DNA from 3 places in the Flavimobilis sp. BM9 genome. Region 2 is predicted to be linked to each of the others. Evidence: riboswitches for the same ligand, from Rfam matches in the RefSeq annotation. Region 2 holds a riboswitch; each other region holds the start of a gene.

Region 1 (5,200 bases), on a different contig from region 2:
CAGGGGCCGGGGCGGCCTGGGCAGCCAGGGCGGGGGCCGGGGCGGGAGGGGCAGCGGGCAGGGCCGGGGCGGGGGTGTGGCCCTTGACCAGGTCGAGTGCCACGGCCTCGACGTCCGACGCCGCGACCGTCGGCAGGTTGTCACCGAGGTCCCCGTAGGGGGCGGCGAGCAGGATCGCCGGGCGCTGCCTGCCCACGGCGAGGTCGGACGCGAGCGCGCGGTACGCCGCCGACGTCGCGGCGCGCACCAGCTCGGCGGGCACGTCGAGCGCGTCCGTCACGAGGGCCGGCTCGTCGAGCTGGACCCACGGCGCGCCCGCGTCCGCGAGGCGGCCGAGCAGCTCCGCGTACACGGGCAGCAGGTCGGGGAGGCGGTCGAGCGGGCGGAACCCGGCCGGGGCGTCGTCGCTCGGCTTGCTGAGCAGCAGGAACGTGACCGGCCCGACGACGACGGGCCGAGTCACGACGCCCGCCTCGCGAGCCTCCACGTACTCCGCGACGATCCGGTCGCTCACGAGCCGCAGCTCCGTCTCGGGACCGATCTCCGGGACGAGGTAGTGGTAGTTCGAGTCGAACCACTTCGTCATCTCGAGCGGCGCGACCTCGTCGTCGCCGCGGGCGAGCGCGAAGTACGCGGCGAGGTCGAGCGAGCCGTCTGCGGCGCGGAGGTGCGCGAACCGGGGCGGGACCGCCCCGACCGTGGCGACGACGTCGAGCACCTGGTCGTAGAAGGAGAACGACGACGGCACGGCGGCCGGCTCGGTCAGGCCGAGCGACACGAGGTGGTCGCGCGTGCGGGACCGGAGCTCCGCGACATGCTGCTCGAGCTGGGCCGCGCTGACGCGGCCCGCCCAGAACGACTCGACTGCGCGCTTGAGCTCACGGTTCGGGCCGATGCGCGGGTAACCGAGGACGGTCGCTGCCGGGAATGCGAGGTTTGCGCCCTGGATGAGGGCAGGGCTGTGCTGCTGGTTGGACATGGTGCGTCTCTTCTCGGGGTCAGTCGACGGCGACGGTGTCGCTCGTCGAGCTCAGCTGTGCGTGTGCTGCCCCGACCCACGGCCCGCTGGCCAGGTCTGGCTCCGCCAGCCCGGCCGGAGCCGGGCCCGTGGAACCGCCGCCGAGGTGAACACCCTCGAGCAGGTCAAGTGCTGGACGTGACTTGTTGAACGTGTAGATGTGGAGGCCGGGGGCGCCGGCCTCGAGGACGGCGGAGACGAGCCCCACCGACGCGTGGATGCCGCGCTCGTGGCGAGCCGCGTCGTCGGGCAGGGACTCGAGCTCGCGGACGAGCGCCGACGGCGCGGGCACCCCCGTGAGCTCCTCGACGCGCCGCAGACGGCCCGGGTCGGTCGTGGGCAGGACGCCCGCGAGGATCGGGATGGTGACGCCCGCCGCGCGGGCAGACTCGACGAACGACAGGTACGTGTCCGCCTCGTAGAAGAGCTGGGTGATCGCGAAGCTCGCACCCGCCTCCTGCTTCGCGAGGAGGTGCTCGACCTCCTGCGCGGGCGTGGTCCCGGCGGCGCGGTTCCCGCCCGGGAAGGTCGCGACGGCGATCGTCAGCGGGCGCGCAGCCCCGCGCAGGGCCGACGCCGCGCTGCGGTCGCAGCGGTTCGCCTCGACCTCGCGCAGGAGGGCGACGAGCTCGATCGACGAGTGCACGCCGTCGGACGGCGGGCGCCAGTCAGGCTGGTCGCGCGGCGGGTCGCCGCGCAGCGCGAGGAACGAGCGGACGCCCGAGTCGAGGAACTCGCCGATGACCTCGGCGACGTGCGGACGCGTCGCGCCGACGCACGTGAGGTGCGCGATCGGCAGGACCGGCGTCTGCCGGGCGAGCGTGGTGACGACGGCGCGGGTCGTCGCGCGGTCCGTGCCTGCGGCGCCGTAGGTGACCGACATGAAGTCGGGGCGCGCCGTGAGGAGCTGACGCACGGTCGTCCAGAACTTGGGCGCGGCGTCGGGGTTGCGCGGGGGCATCAGCTCGAACGACACGGTCGGGCGGACCGACGAGTCGACGAGGTCGGCGATGCTCATGAAGCCTCCATAGGAACGTCCATCGAACCTGGCTTTAGCACCCGCACCCTCAGGAGGCTTCCGTAGTGGGGGGTTGCTGCGGCGTCGACGAGCCAGGACTCTCGACCGCTCTGGATGGTTGTGACTCGAGGTTAGGCCCGCGAATCACGGCCTCCAAGGGGTGTCCGGATGGCGAGATCGAGTGTCCACGGTCGCCGTCGGCCGCCATCGGCGACGGATCGCCCGGAGGCACATCCGAAGTGTGCAGAGGGGCGATCGGTCGGACGGGGGGACGGCTGTCAGCGGCGACGCGGCTCGCCCGGCGGGAACTCGCCGTCGTCGGAGCTGTCGTCCGCCCGGAAGATCAGGTCGGAGAGCTGGCGCTGCACCTCCGCGATGCGCGGCACGTCGTACAGCAGCACGCCAGCCTTCTCGGTCGCGTCCGACACGACGATCGTCCCGCAGCCCAGCATGCGGTCGAGCAGGTCGCGCTCATACGTGAAGTCGTTGATGCGGAACAGCGGGATGTCGCGACCCACGCGCGTGATGATGCCCTCGCGGGTGATCAGGCGCTTGTTCGTGAACGTGTAGCTCGAGTGCCGCCACCGCAGGTACGGGACCAGCACCCACGTCACGAGCGTGACGACCGCGACCGCACCGACAGCGACCAGGACCCACTGCTTCGCGTCGTTCTCGGGGAACCACACGAGTGCCGCGACGAAAGCCGCCACGACCAGCAGGAACAGCAGGAACGGCTTGAAGAGCGCCTTGGGGTGCGTCCGGGTCGTCAGGACCACGAACTCGCCGTTGCCGAGGGTCTTGTCGATGCTCATGGCGGCATCCTTCCACGCGGCGGCCCCGCTGGGCAGGGCCTTCGTCGCGCCGCGCGACGACGGCCCTGCCGCGACGACCTGGGTCAGGACCGCCAGGGCACCTGCGGCGACCGGTGGAACGCGACGCCCTCGCGCGCCCACCGCTCGCCGTGCACGGCGAGCGACTCGAGGAACGTGCCCGTGTCGCGCGGAGACCCCCACGCGACGGACGCGACGGCGGGCAGGCGCGGGAGGAGCATCGTCGTGACGTCGTCCCACGTCCGCAGGGTCTCCGTCCACAGGCACGCCTCGACGCCCTCGATCTTGTCCGCAGGCACCCCCGGGAGCGCGTCCGCGGGCTCCCACTCGTACGCGTCGCGAACCTCGACCGTGCCCGCCCAGGTCAGGCCGAGCTCCTGGCTCTCGTCGTGCTTGAGGTCGAGGTAGGCGTGCGGCGCCGGCGAGGCGATGAAGCGGATGTCGCGCTCGCGGGCGAGCTGCGCGAGGTGGCTCGTGTCGATGTCGTGCGTCCAGTACTGCAGGAGCGTGCCGGGCGGGAGGTGCGCGGGTGCGGCCTCCTGCCACATGACGAGCTGCTTGCCGTGCTGCGCCACGACCCCGCCGAGCCGCTCGACGAACCCCGCGTACTGCTCGGCCGTGAGCGTGTGCACCTCGTCGCCGCCGAGGTGCAGGCGCGGGCCGCGCGTGTGCCGCGCGAGCGTGCCGACGACGTCGTCCACGAACGCCCACGCCTCCGGGGACGTCAGGTGCAGGGTCGAGAAGCCGACCTCGATACCGGCGTACGGCTCTCGCGGCTCACCGTCCGGGCTGATCTGTGGATAGGCGACCTGGGCGGCATGAGTGTGGCCGGGCATGTCCACCTCGGGGACGAGCGTCACGTGCCGGGCCTCGGCGTAGTCCTGCAGGTGCGCGTAGTCGGCGAGCGTGAGGAAGCCGCCCGCGCCGCCGTCGACGTCGTTCGTCGACGCGCGCTCGACGAGCAGCGGGCGGTCCTCGATCTCGAGTCGCCAGCCCTGGTCGTCGGTCAGGTGCAGGTGGACCTGGTTGAGGCGGTACGTCGCGGCGAGGTCGATCAGCCGCTCGATGTCGGGGACGCCGAAGAAGTGCCGGGCGACGTCGAACGACACGCCGCGCAGCGGGTACGTCGGGGCGTCCTCGCACGCGAGGGCGGGGACCGTCGTGAGGCCGTCGTCGTGCTGCGCGCCGGCGAGGAGCTGGAGCAGGACCTGCACCGCGTAGAACGCGCCCGCGGCGTCGCCTGCGCGGAGGTGCCAGCCGGCGTCGGACAGGTCGAGGGTGTAGCCCTCGCTCGGCAGGTCGGGGCCGGGTGTCGCGGTCGCGGGGGTCGCGGCGCGGCCCGACGGCGCGACGAGCGGCCCGTCGGTCCGCGCGTCGCGGAGCGCGCGGGCGGCGTTCGGCGCCCAGGGCTCGAGGGCGACGGCGAGCGCGGCGAGCGTGCGCGGGTCGACGACGGTCGTCCCGCGGTCGGGGTGCACGGTGCGGGGGGCGGGGATGACGGCTGGCGACGTCGGCATGGGTCCATCCTTGCTCGGGAAGGTCACGATTTGGTCGCGGGGTGCGATACCCCTTGACCGAACTAAGTAAGTAAACTGTACTAACTAGATGGCCAGGACAACACCCCTCACCGACGCCCGCCGCGGGACCACCCGCATCGTCGCGCCGGCCGCCAAGATCCTCCCCGGCGACGCACGCCTCCACCACCGTGCGCTCGTCCTGCAGAACCTCGCCGACCAGGGCCCGCTGTCCCGCGCCGACCTCGCCCGCCTCACCGGCCTCACCCGCGTCACGATGTCCGACGTCGTCGCCGGGCTCCTCGACGACAACCTCCTCGTCGACCTCGGGCCGCGCCCCGGCACCCGCATGGGCAAGCCCGCGACCCTCGTCGGCATCAACCCCTCCGGCGCCTACGTCGCGAGCCTCGACCTCTCCGGCGAGGACGCCCTGCGCGGCGCCGTCGTCGACCTCGCCGGCACGATCGTCGTCGAGCACGAGCTCGAGCTCGGCGAGGACCGCGGGGAGGACGCCGTCGACCGCACGATCGAGCTCGCCCGCCGCCTCGTCGCCGACGCACCCGGGCCGGTGCTCGGCCTCGGGGTCGGCACCCCCGGCGTCGTCGACGCCGAGGGCGTCGTCCGCAACGCCCCCAACCTCAGGTGGTCGCGCCTGCCCCTGCGCGACCGCCTGGCTGACGCCCTCGGCGTCGCCGTCCACGTCGCCAACGACGCCGACACCGCAGCGCTCGCCGAGGACTCGGTCGGCCGCAGCGGCGGCGCCGGGCTCATCCTCGTCGAGATCGGCCGCGGTCTCGGTGCCGGGATCCTCCTCGACGGC
Region 2 (5,200 bases):
CGGTCGTAGAAGGTGCGACCGATCTCGACGCGGCGCGCACCCGTCTGGTGGTCGACGAGAGCGGTCGATCCGCGCACCTCGCCGCTCACCTCGTCGACGACGGCGAAGGCGTAGCAGCCGTCGAGCGCCTGGGAGTCTTCGATGTAGTTCATCAGCCCGACCTCGCCCACAGGCATGGGTGTGGCCATGCCCGCCCACAGGTCGGAATCGACCATGGCGGCCAGATCGCCGACGTGCTTGTGCGTCAGCGGCTCGAGGCGAAAACCGTGCCCCGAGAGGGTGATGTCGTGCTCCACGCGAGAAATGAAAACACGCGCCGGGGACACCGCCAACACCCACCGCGCGACCTGGGGACGAACAGGTGGTGACGGACGCGTGGAAGTGGCGGTTTCCAGCCACTCATCAGGCGCTTCGTGCGATCCACATCACCCTCGCGGGAGCCCGCTCAGGCAGCCCGGGCGGCCTCCGCGACGGACGGCTCGTTCACGCCTCGGACGGACCGCCGCACCCACCCGCGAGTGCGACGTTCGCGACCGCCGCGGTGGCGACCAGACCGGACAGCCCGGTCACGTCGGGGAGGGGGCGGTGGTCGTCGCGGACGACCCAGCAGCCGTCCTGCACCGCATAGTCGGCGCGGGTGCCCTCGCGCACGTAGGCCGCAAGCGCGGCGACGAGCCGCTCGACGTGCTCGCCCGTCGTGCCGACGCCGACGCTCGCCCGCACGGCGCCGTACCGGTGACCGAGCCGGGCGAGGAAGGGGTGGGCGCAGAACTTGCCGTCGCGCACGCCGATGCCGTGCTCCGCCGACAGGTAGGCGGCCACGAGCCCGGGGTCGTGCCCGTCGACGACGAACGTGACGACGCCGACGGGGTCGACGGCGTCGTCCCACGCGCTCAGCACGTCGATGCCGGGGATCTGCGTCAGGCCCTCGACGAGGCGGGCGCGCAGGCGCGCCTCGTGCGCGTGCAGGGCTGCGGGGTCGAGCGCGGCGAGCTCCTCGCAGGCAGCTGCGAGCGCGACGGCGCCGATGACGTTCGGGGAGCCGGCCTCGTGGCGGGCGGGCGCGAGCGCCCACGTCGCGGACGCGGTCCCGGGGGCAGCGCCGTCGGGCTCCGCGTGCGTGACGGCGCGCACCGCGCCGCCGCCGGCGAGGTGGGGTGTGCCGTTGTCGAGCCAGTCGCGGCGCCCGACCAGCGCGCCCGCGCCGTACGGCGCGTAGGTCTTGTGGCCGGAGAAGGCGACGTAGTCGACGTCGAGCGCGGCGATGTCGATGCCGCGGTGCGGGACGAGCTGCGCGCCGTCGAGCACGACGCGCGCGCCTGCGGCGTGGGCGAGCGTGACGACGTCGGCGATCGGCAGCGCCTCGCCCGTCACGTTCGACGCGCCGGTGACGGCGAGGAGCGCGTACGGCCGGGCGTCCAGCTCGACGCGCAGCGCGTCGAGGGTTGCGGCGACGCTCGACGCGCCTGCGAGGACGGCGGCGCCGCCGGGTGCGGCCGCCCAGGGCAGGAGGTTGGCATGGTGCTCGACGTCGAGGACGAGCACGCGCCCCTCCCCGACCGTCGCGGGCACGCAACCCGCGAGGAGGTTGAGGGAGTCGGTCGTGTTGCGCGTGATGATCGTGACGTCGTGCTCGCGCGCGCCGACGAACGCGCCGATCGAGCGGCGCGATGCTTCGTAGAGCGCGGTCGAGACCTGGGAGAGGTAGCCCGCGCCACGGTGGACGCTCGCGTACAGCGGGAGTGCCTGCGCGACGCGCGCGGCGACCGCCTCGAGGGCGGGTGCGGACGCGGCGACGTCGAGGTTCGCGTACGTGACGTGGCGTCCGTCGACGAGCGGGACGAGGGTGTCGCGGCCGACGACGGGCAGGAGCGCGGGCTCGTCCGCCACGTCGGCGCGGGGGCTGGGACAGGTGGTCGCGTCGGTCGACATGGCAGGGCCCTTCGCGAGTCTGGGCGCTGTGCGCCCGCGCTTGCCGCGGTCGGTCGACCGCAGCCTGGTCGTCACCCGGGGCACCCCACCGCGAGTGGAGGGTTGCCGGCCAGCAAACCGGGGTTTTGCGCTGGCGCTCATGACCGTGCGGCCATCGTCCCACCGCCCTCCGACGACTGTCAACATCTGAGACGGCGCGCCACGTGCTGAGACCCACGGTCGGGAGGCGCGGAATCTCGCCATCTGTCACGCCCTCGGCAGCACCCTTCCGCGGAGGGTACGATCCCCACACCATCCAGAGCGGCCGAGTGACGTGGCACGACGACGCCGCAGCAACCCCCCAGCAGGACGAGGGTGCTACCGCCACGTTCGATGCGAACGGAGAACGCCATGAGCTACGCAGGAGACGTCACCCCCGAGGCCGCCTGGGAGCTGATCACCACCTCCCCCGACGCCGTGCTCGTCGACGTCCGCACCCAGGACGAGTGGCGCACGATCGGCGTCCCCGACACGAGCGCCGCCCGTACGGCCGCGCGCTTCGTCGAGTGGAACACCGCCTGGGGACCCAACACCGAGTTCCTCGCCCAGCTCGACGCCGCGGGCGTCGCGAAGGACGCGACCGTCCTGTTCCTGTGCCGCTCCGGCGTGCGCTCGGTCGCCGCCGCACAGGCCGCGACCGCCGCCGGCTGGACCGATGCGCGCAACATCCTCCAGGGCTTCGAGGGCGCGCAGGACGCGACCGGCGCCCGCACGGTGGACGGCTGGCGCAACAACGGCCTCCCGACGACCACGATCGACGAGGCCGCCCGGTGACCGCGGGGCCCCGCGAGGTCCCCGCATCCTGGCGTCCCGCGACCGTCTCGGTCCGCGGCGGCATCGAGCGCTCCGGGTTCCACGAGACGAGCGAGCCCATCTACCTGACGCAGGGATACGTCTACGGCTCCGCCGCCGAGTGCGAGGCCGCCTTCAAGGGCGAGGCCGACCGCTTCATCTACTCCCGCTACGGCAACCCGACGGTCCACACCTTCGAGCAGCGGCTGCGCCTCATCGAGGGCGCCGAGGGCTGCTACGCGACCGCGACCGGCATGTCGGCCGTCTTCACGGCGCTCGCCGCGATCGTCGGGCAGGGCTCCCGGATCGTCGCCGCCCGCGCGCTCTTCGGGTCGAGCCTGACGATCTTCGACGAGATCTTCGCCCGCTGGGGCGTGCACACCGACTACGTCGACGGCCACGTCCTGGCGCAGTGGGAGGAGGCGCTCGCGACGCCTGCGGACGTCGTCTTCTTCGAGACGCCGTCGAACCCGATGCAGGACATCATCGACGTGCGCGCCGTCGCCGACCTCGCGCACCGCGCGGGGGCGACCGTCGTCGTCGACAACGTGTTCGCGACGCCCGTCCTGCAGAAGCCGCTCGAGCTGGGCGCCGACGTCGTGGTGTACTCCGCGACGAAGCACATCGACGGGCAGGGCCGCGTGCTCGGCGGCGCGATCCTCGGCAGCGCCGAGTACATCGACGGGCCCGTGCAGACGATGGTCCGCCACACCGGCCCGTCGCTCTCCCCGTTCAACGCGTGGGTCCTGCTCAAGGGACTCGAGACGCTCTCGCTGCGCGTGCGCGCACAGACCGACGCCGCGCTCCAGGTCGCGACCACGCTCGAGTCGCTGCCCGGGATCGGTCGGGTCTACTACCCGTTCCTCGACTCGCACCCGCAGGTGGCGCTCGCGCGGGAGCAGCAGACGGGCGGCGGGACGGTCGTCACGTTCGACCTCGAGGTCCCGGGCTCTGCGTCGGCAGAGCAGGTCAAGGAGCGCACGTTCCGGTTCCTCGACGCGTTGCGCGTCGTCGACCTCTCCAACAACCTCGGCGACGCCAAGAGCCTCATCACGCACCCGGCTACGACGACGCACCGCAAGCTCGGCCCGGAGGGCCGTGCCGCGGTCGGCATGACGGAGTCCACGGTGCGGCTGAGCATCGGGCTCGAGGACCCGCTCGACCTGCTCGACGACATCGAGCAGGCGCTCAAGGCCTGACGCCCCAGCGGGGGCTCAGGCGTGCTTGAGCATCCACTCCGTGTTCGGATCGCGGCCCATCTCGGGGTCGGGGACGTCCGCGACGTCGACGCTCTCGACGTAGTCGCGGGGTTCCACGCGCTCGGGCAGCTGGGCGAAGCGCGCTGCAGCAGGGTCCGGCGCGGGGTCCTTCGTGTGCTCGGTCACACGTTCAGGCTACGCTGCCCTGGTCTCCTCGCCCAGGGCGCCCCGGATCGGTTATTCACGGCCACGCCCGTCCAAAGGTCCCACCATTGCACCACCCCCACCGGCGAGACTGACCACGACGAGAACCCGCCGAGCAGAAGGCCCGACATGTCCGAGCACAACGCCCCCGCGTCCCCCGGGCGCATCGTCGTCGTCGGTGCGGGCATGGTCGCCCACCGGCTCGTCGAGCAGCTCGTCTCGCGCGCCCCCGCAGACACCCCCTGGTCCGCCACCGTGATCGGCGACGAGGCGCACCTGCCGTACGACCGCGTGCACCTCTCCGAGTTCTTCGGTGGCCGCTCGCCCGAGCAGCTCGCGATGGCCCCGACCGTGTGGGACGACCCGCACGTCACCCTGCGGACCGGTGACGCGGTCGCCTCGATCGACCGCGACGCCCAGTCCGTCACCACGCGCAGCGGCGAGACCTTCCCCTACGACACGCTCGTCCTCGCGACCGGCTCGTGGGCATGGACGCCCCGCACCGACGGCACAGACCTCCCCGGCGTCTTCAGCTACCGCACGATGGACGACGTCGTCGGGCTGCAGTCCTGGGTCGCCGACCGCGCTGCCACGCTCGGCCGCCCCCTGCGCGGCGCTGTCGTCGGCGGAGGCGTCCTCGGCCTCGAGGCCGCGTCCGCCCTGCAGGACCTCGGCGCCGATGCGACCGTCGTCGAGTTCGCCGACCGCCTCATGAGCGTCCAGCTCGACGACGGCGGCGGTGAGGCGCTGCGCGTCCTCATCGAGGACATGGGCGTCACCGTCCGCACCGGCACCGGCGCGACGCGCCTCGTCCCCGCTCCCGACGGCCCGGTCGGTCTCATGGTCCTGTCCGACGGGTCGACGCTCGACGTCGACGTCGTCGTCTTCTCCACCGGCATCCGCCCGCGCGACCGGCTCGCCCGCGAGTGCGGGCTCGCGATCGGCGAGCGTGGCGGCGTCGTCGTCGGCCCCACCTGCCGCACGTCCGACCCTGCGATCTGGGCGATCGGCGAGGTCGCGTCGCACGACGGCGA
Region 3 (5,200 bases), 120 kb from region 2:
GTCCTGCAGGTCGAGGTGGTCGACGACGAACGTCGCGCCCTGGTGCACGTACACGGCGCCGTCGTGCACGGACCCGTCCGCGGCGGGCTGGTCGATCGTGCCGAGCATGCGTCCGGTCGCCGCCTCGACGACGCGGACGGGCTGCCCGCCCGTGCCGCGCAGGTCGGTGAGCTGCGACGCGGGCTCGGGATGCGTCCAGAACCAGCCGCTCGGGCGGCGGCGCAGCGCGCCGCGCGCGGTGAGGACGTCGAGCACCTCGGAGGTGTGCGCGCCGAACGTGTCGAGCTCGTCGGGGCGCACGGGGAGCTCGGCGGCGGCGGCGCAGAGGTGCGGGGCGAGGACGTGCGGGTTGCCGGGGTCGAAGACGGTCGCCTCGAGCGGGGCGTCGAGGATCGCTTCGGGGTGGTGCACGAGGTACGTGTCGAGCGGATCCTCGCGCGCGACGAAGACGACGAGCCCGTCGGCGCCGGCGCGCCCTGCGCGCCCGGCCTGCTGCCAGATCGACATGCGGGTGCCGGGCCACCCGACGATGAGGACGGCGTCGAGCCCGGAGATGTCGACGCCGAGCTCGAGCGCGTTCGTCGTGGCGAGGGCGCGCAGCGCTCCCGTGCGGATCGCGTCCTCGAGGGCGCGGCGTTCCTCGGGGAGGTAGCCGCCGCGGTAGGCGGCGACGGCGTGCTGCAGCGCAGGGTCGACGGCGTTCAGGGCGCGTTGGGCGCTCAGCGCGACGGACTCGGCGCCGCGCCGGGAGCGGGTGAAGGCGAGGCTGCGGGCGCCCGCGCAGGTGAGGTCGGCGAGGAGGTCGGCGGCCTCGGCGGTCGCGGACCGCCTGGGACGGTCCTCGACCTCGGGGGCGTCGACCCACCACTCGTCGGTGCCGGTCGTGGCGCCGTCGGCTCCGGGACCGGAGGGGGCGACGACCTGGAACCCGTCGACGCCGGAGTCGGCGGGCGGGAGCTCGGGCGGCTCCCACAGCACGAACGTGCGGGTGCCGGACGGTGCCGTGTTCTCGGTGACGGTGACGACGTCGCGCTCGTCCACGCCGACGAGGCGCGCGGCGCTGCGTGCCGGCTCGGCGGTCGTCGCGGACGCGACGAGGAAGATGGGCCCGGGACCGCCGGAGTAGTGCGCGCACAGGCGCTGGAGACGGCGCAGGACGAGCGACACGTGCGCTCCGAAGACGCCGCGGAAGGCGTGCCCCTCGTCGACGACGACGTAGCGCAGGGACCGCAGGAACCGCACCCAGCGGGCGTGGCTGGGGAGCATCGAGAAGTGCAGGAAGTCGGGGTTGGTCAGGACGGCGTCGGCGTGGTCCTGGACCCAGCGGCGCTCGGTGAACGGGGTGTCGCCGTCGCACGTCGCGACGCGCAGGTCGCGGACGTCAGCGGCCCGCAGGAGGCGTTCGACGCCGCTGAGCTGGTCGGCGGCGAGCGCCTTGGTCGGGCACAGGTAGAGCACGGACCCGCGGGAGCGGACGTTCTCGATGCGGCTGAACGCGGCGGTGCCTTCTGCGGCGGCGAGGATGTCGGCGCGCACGGAGGTGAGGGCGGGCAGCCAGAAGGCGAGCGACTTGCCTGAGCCGGTCGACGTGCCGAGCGCGGTGTGCTGGCCGTGCCACGCGGCGTCGGCCGCCTCGACCTGGTGGCGCCACGGGCGTTCGACGCCGAGCGCACGGTAGCCCGCGACGAGCGCCGGGTCCGCCCACGCGGGCCAGTCGGCGTGCACGCCCTCGCGGGCGGGCAGGTGGGCGATGTGCGTCGCGTGGTCGGTGCGGCGCCCTCCGGCGAGGAGGACGTCGAGGAGGTCGGGTGCGGGCACGGGCCAATCCTCGCACCCGGCCTGCGGCCGCCTGATGATCCAGGCATGGACACCTGTTGACACCCCTGGGCCCCGCGCCTAGATTGCGCAGTAATTCCGGAACGCAGGGTGTCAAACCAGGTGACCGGAAGGACTCGACAAGACAAGGTCACGAGTATCAGCGACAAGCCCCGGCTCGCTGGTCAGCAACCCTCCCGCGCGGTGGGGTGCTCCGGGTGAAGACCTGGCACCGGAATCGGTGCAAGAGCGCAGCCGCGAGAGCGGTTCGGACAGGAGACACGCACGATGATGGCAGGACGGCTTCGCACACCCGCGTCGATCTCGCTCGCCCCGGTGATGTGTCCGACCTGTATGCCCTGCGGGTCCGTCGCCTGTTGTCCCCGCGACTGACCCGCTGAGGTCCGCCCACGGCGGACCCCTGCCGGCGCACGCCGTCGCGCTCCCGAGCGCGCACGCCGTCGCCTGACCGTCCTTCTCGGACACCGCCGATGCCGGCTCCTCGGGAGCCCCCGGCCGTTGCAGTCACCTTGGCGCACGCTGCGCACCGTCCCACCTGACGACGTGAGTCCGTGGGGTCGGTGCTGCGCGCCGCCGTCACGCAGAGAGCGAAGACCATGACCTCGACCACCTCTTCCCGTCCCACGACCGCCGACCGTCAGATCCACCTGGGTATCGACCTCACGAGCGCGGGCGCGCGCCGCGTCACGAGCCGCGTGCCTGTGGCGTCGTTCGCGAGCGCGTTCGACGCCGAGCGTCTCGCTGACCTCGTCGCTGCGGCGCAGCGCGGCACCCTCGACTTCGTCGCGATCGACGACACGTTCCGCCTCCAGCCTGAGACGGTCGGCCTGCTGCGCGGCCGCCTCGACGCGGCTGTTGTCGCGTCGCGCCTCGGCAAGACGACGCGCGGCGTCGGCCTCGTCGCGACGATCTCGCCGGAGGCGACCGACCCGGAGCACGTCGCGACCGCGCTGCAGACGATCAGCCGGGTGTCCGGCGGCCGCGCTGGCTGGCAGGTCGACGGCAGCGCGCCTGACCGGTCGGTGACGGCCGTGACGCGGGCCGTGTCGTCGGTCGCGCCGACGGTCGTGCGCGTGCGCTCGGACGCTCAGCTCGAGCGTGCCGCCCGGCACGCGGACGTCCTGCGGATCGCCGCGACGGACCTCGACTCGGCGCTCGAGCAGCGCCGTCGGGCTCGGACGATCGCCGTCGAGTCGGGCCGCGCGGCCGACGACGTCCTCGTCCTCGTCGACGTGTATGCCGTCACGGGTCCGGACGCGGAGAGCGCGCAGGCGCGTGTCGAGCTGCTCGACGCGTTCGAGGGGACGGACGTCGTCGCGCAGCACTCCGACTCGCTCATCCACGTGGGGACGCCGCTCGACCTCGCGGAGCTTGCCGAGGCGTGGTTCGAGGCGGGTGCGGTCGACGGGTTCGTCGTGACGCCGTCGTCGCTCGTCGCGGACGTCGCGGGCCTGGTCGACGGCGTGGTGCCCGCGCTCCGGGCGAGCGGCGTGTTCCGCCGCGAGTACCCGGGGGCGACGCTGCGCGAGAGCCTCGCGCTCACGCCGTCGGGCGTGGGGGTCCTCGCCGGGGTGTGAGACGCGCTGCCTGCTGCCCTGCCCGGGCATCCCGGGCGGGGCAGCGGTGCGTGCGGGGGAGTTTCGCGCGTCGTTCTGCGGATGTGGGCGCGGCTGGGACTTTAGGCCCCTCCGCCACGCGGGTGCAGCAGAGCAGAATCAACATCTAGTGACAACGGTGTGACTCGACCACTAGATGTAGGGGAATCGAATGGCTCAGGCTGACGCAACGACGCGGACCCAGGTCGACGTGGGGTCGACCATGCGCGAGTACCTGGACCGGACCGACTGGCGCGTCAACGCCAACGCCAACCAGGGCTACTCCCTCGGCGGCCTCATCCTCAACACCGCCGGCAAGGTCACCGCGAACTACTGGCTCTCCGAGGTGTACCGCCCCGAGGTCGGGCAGGCGCACCGCGACGGCGACCTGCACATCCACGACCTCGACGTGTTCGGCGGGTACTGCGCCGGCTGGTCGTTGCGCATGCTCCTGACGCAGGGCTTCAACGGTGTGCCGGGCAAGGTCGAGTCGAACCCGCCCAAGCACTTCAGCTCCGCCGTCGGGCAGATCGTCAACTTCCTCGGCACGATGCAGAACGAGTGGGCCGGCGCGCAGGCGTTCTCCTCGTTCGACACGTACATGGCGCCGTTCGTCCGCAAGGACGCGATGACCTACGACCAGGTCAAGCAGTGCGTCCAGGAGCTCATCTACAACCTCAACGTCCCCTCCCGCTGGGGCACGCAGACGCCGTTCACCAACCTCACGTTCGACTGGACCTGCCCCGAGGACCTCCGCGACCAGGTGCCGCTCGTCGACGACTCCCCGATGGACTTCACGTACGGCGACCTCCAGGCCGAGATGGACCTCATCAACCGCGCCTACATCGAGGTCATGACGGAGGGCGACGCGTCGGGCCGCGTCTTCACGTTCCCCATCCCGACGTACAACATCACCGAGGACTTCCCGTGGGAGTCCGAGAACGCGACGCGCCTGTTCGAGATGACCGCGAAGTACGGGCTGCCGTACTTCCAGAACTTCCTCAACTCCGAGCTCGAGCCCGGCATGGTCCGCTCGATGTGCTGCCGCCTCCAGCTCGACCTGCGCGAGCTGCTCAAGCGCGGCAACGGACTGTTCGGGTCCGCTGAGCAGACCGGGTCGATCGGCGTCGTCACCGTGAACTGCGCGCGCCTCGGCTACCTGTTCCGCGGCGACGAGGCCGCGCTGGTCGCCCGGCTCGACGAGCTGATGGACCTCGCGAAGGAGTCGCTCGAGGTCAAGCGGCAGGTGGTGCAGCACTACATCGACGAGGGCCTGTTCCCGTACACGCGCCGCTACCTCGGCAACCTCGACAACCACTTCTCGACGATCGGTGTCAACGGCCTCAACGAGATGGTCCGCAACTTCACCGCGACAGCCGAGCAGCCGCAAGGGGCCCTCGACATCACGGACGACGAGGGGCACGCGATGGCCGTGCGCATCCTCGACCACGTCCGCGCGCGCATGGTCGAGTTCCAGGAAGAGACGGGCCACCTCTACAACCTCGAGGCGACCCCCGCGGAGGGGACGACGTACCGCTTCGCGAAGGAGGACCGGGCGCGCTGGACGGACATCCTGCAGGCGGGCACCGAGTCGAACCCGTACTACACGAACTCGTCCCAGCTCCCGGCCGGGTTCACCGCCGACCCGTTCGAGGCGCTCGAACGGCAGGAGGAGCTGCAGGGCAAGTACACGGGCGGCACGGTGCTGCACCTGTACATGAGCGAGAAGATGAGCTCGGCGGACGCCGCGCGCGAGCTGGTGCACCGGT

The links. A riboswitch is a leader RNA that binds a small molecule or an ion and turns the genes downstream of it on or off. The one in region 2 is predicted to bind S-adenosylmethionine.
Region 1: another riboswitch for S-adenosylmethionine. It lies ahead of AC4F3Q_RS05460 (methylenetetrahydrofolate reductase); the one in region 2 lies ahead of AC4F3Q_RS08275 (aminotransferase class V-fold PLP-dependent enzyme).
Region 3: another riboswitch for S-adenosylmethionine. It lies ahead of AC4F3Q_RS08850 (LLM class oxidoreductase); the one in region 2 lies ahead of AC4F3Q_RS08275 (aminotransferase class V-fold PLP-dependent enzyme).

Annotation. Positions count from the first base shown of each region.
Region 1 is NZ_JBZEMO010000002.1:300,923-306,122, reverse strand. It holds gene metE (5-methyltetrahydropteroyltriglutamate--homocysteine S-methyltransferase) at 1-979, opposite strand, end outside; gene AC4F3Q_RS05460 (methylenetetrahydrofolate reductase) at 999-2,036, opposite strand; SAM riboswitch class I at 2,053-2,157, opposite strand; gene AC4F3Q_RS05455 (PH domain-containing protein) at 2,315-2,848, opposite strand; gene AC4F3Q_RS05450 (family 20 glycosylhydrolase) at 2,932-4,383, opposite strand; gene AC4F3Q_RS05445 (ROK family protein) at 4,472-5,200, shown strand, end outside.
Region 2 is NZ_JBZEMO010000004.1:89,888-95,087, reverse strand. It holds gene AC4F3Q_RS08280 (GNAT family N-acetyltransferase) at 1-296, opposite strand, end outside; gene AC4F3Q_RS08275 (aminotransferase class V-fold PLP-dependent enzyme) at 484-1,932, opposite strand; SAM riboswitch class IV at 1,964-2,077, opposite strand; gene AC4F3Q_RS08270 (rhodanese-like domain-containing protein) at 2,323-2,745, shown strand; gene AC4F3Q_RS08265 (O-succinylhomoserine sulfhydrylase) at 2,742-3,962, shown strand; gene AC4F3Q_RS08260 (heme biosynthesis protein HemY) at 3,978-4,148, opposite strand; gene nirB (nitrite reductase large subunit NirB) at 4,296-5,200, shown strand, end outside.
Region 3 is NZ_JBZEMO010000004.1:208,089-213,288, forward strand. It holds gene AC4F3Q_RS08845 (DEAD/DEAH box helicase) at 1-1,818, opposite strand, end outside; SAM riboswitch class IV at 1,965-2,071, shown strand; gene AC4F3Q_RS08850 (LLM class oxidoreductase) at 2,433-3,413, shown strand; gene AC4F3Q_RS08855 (ribonucleoside triphosphate reductase) at 3,604-5,200, shown strand, end outside.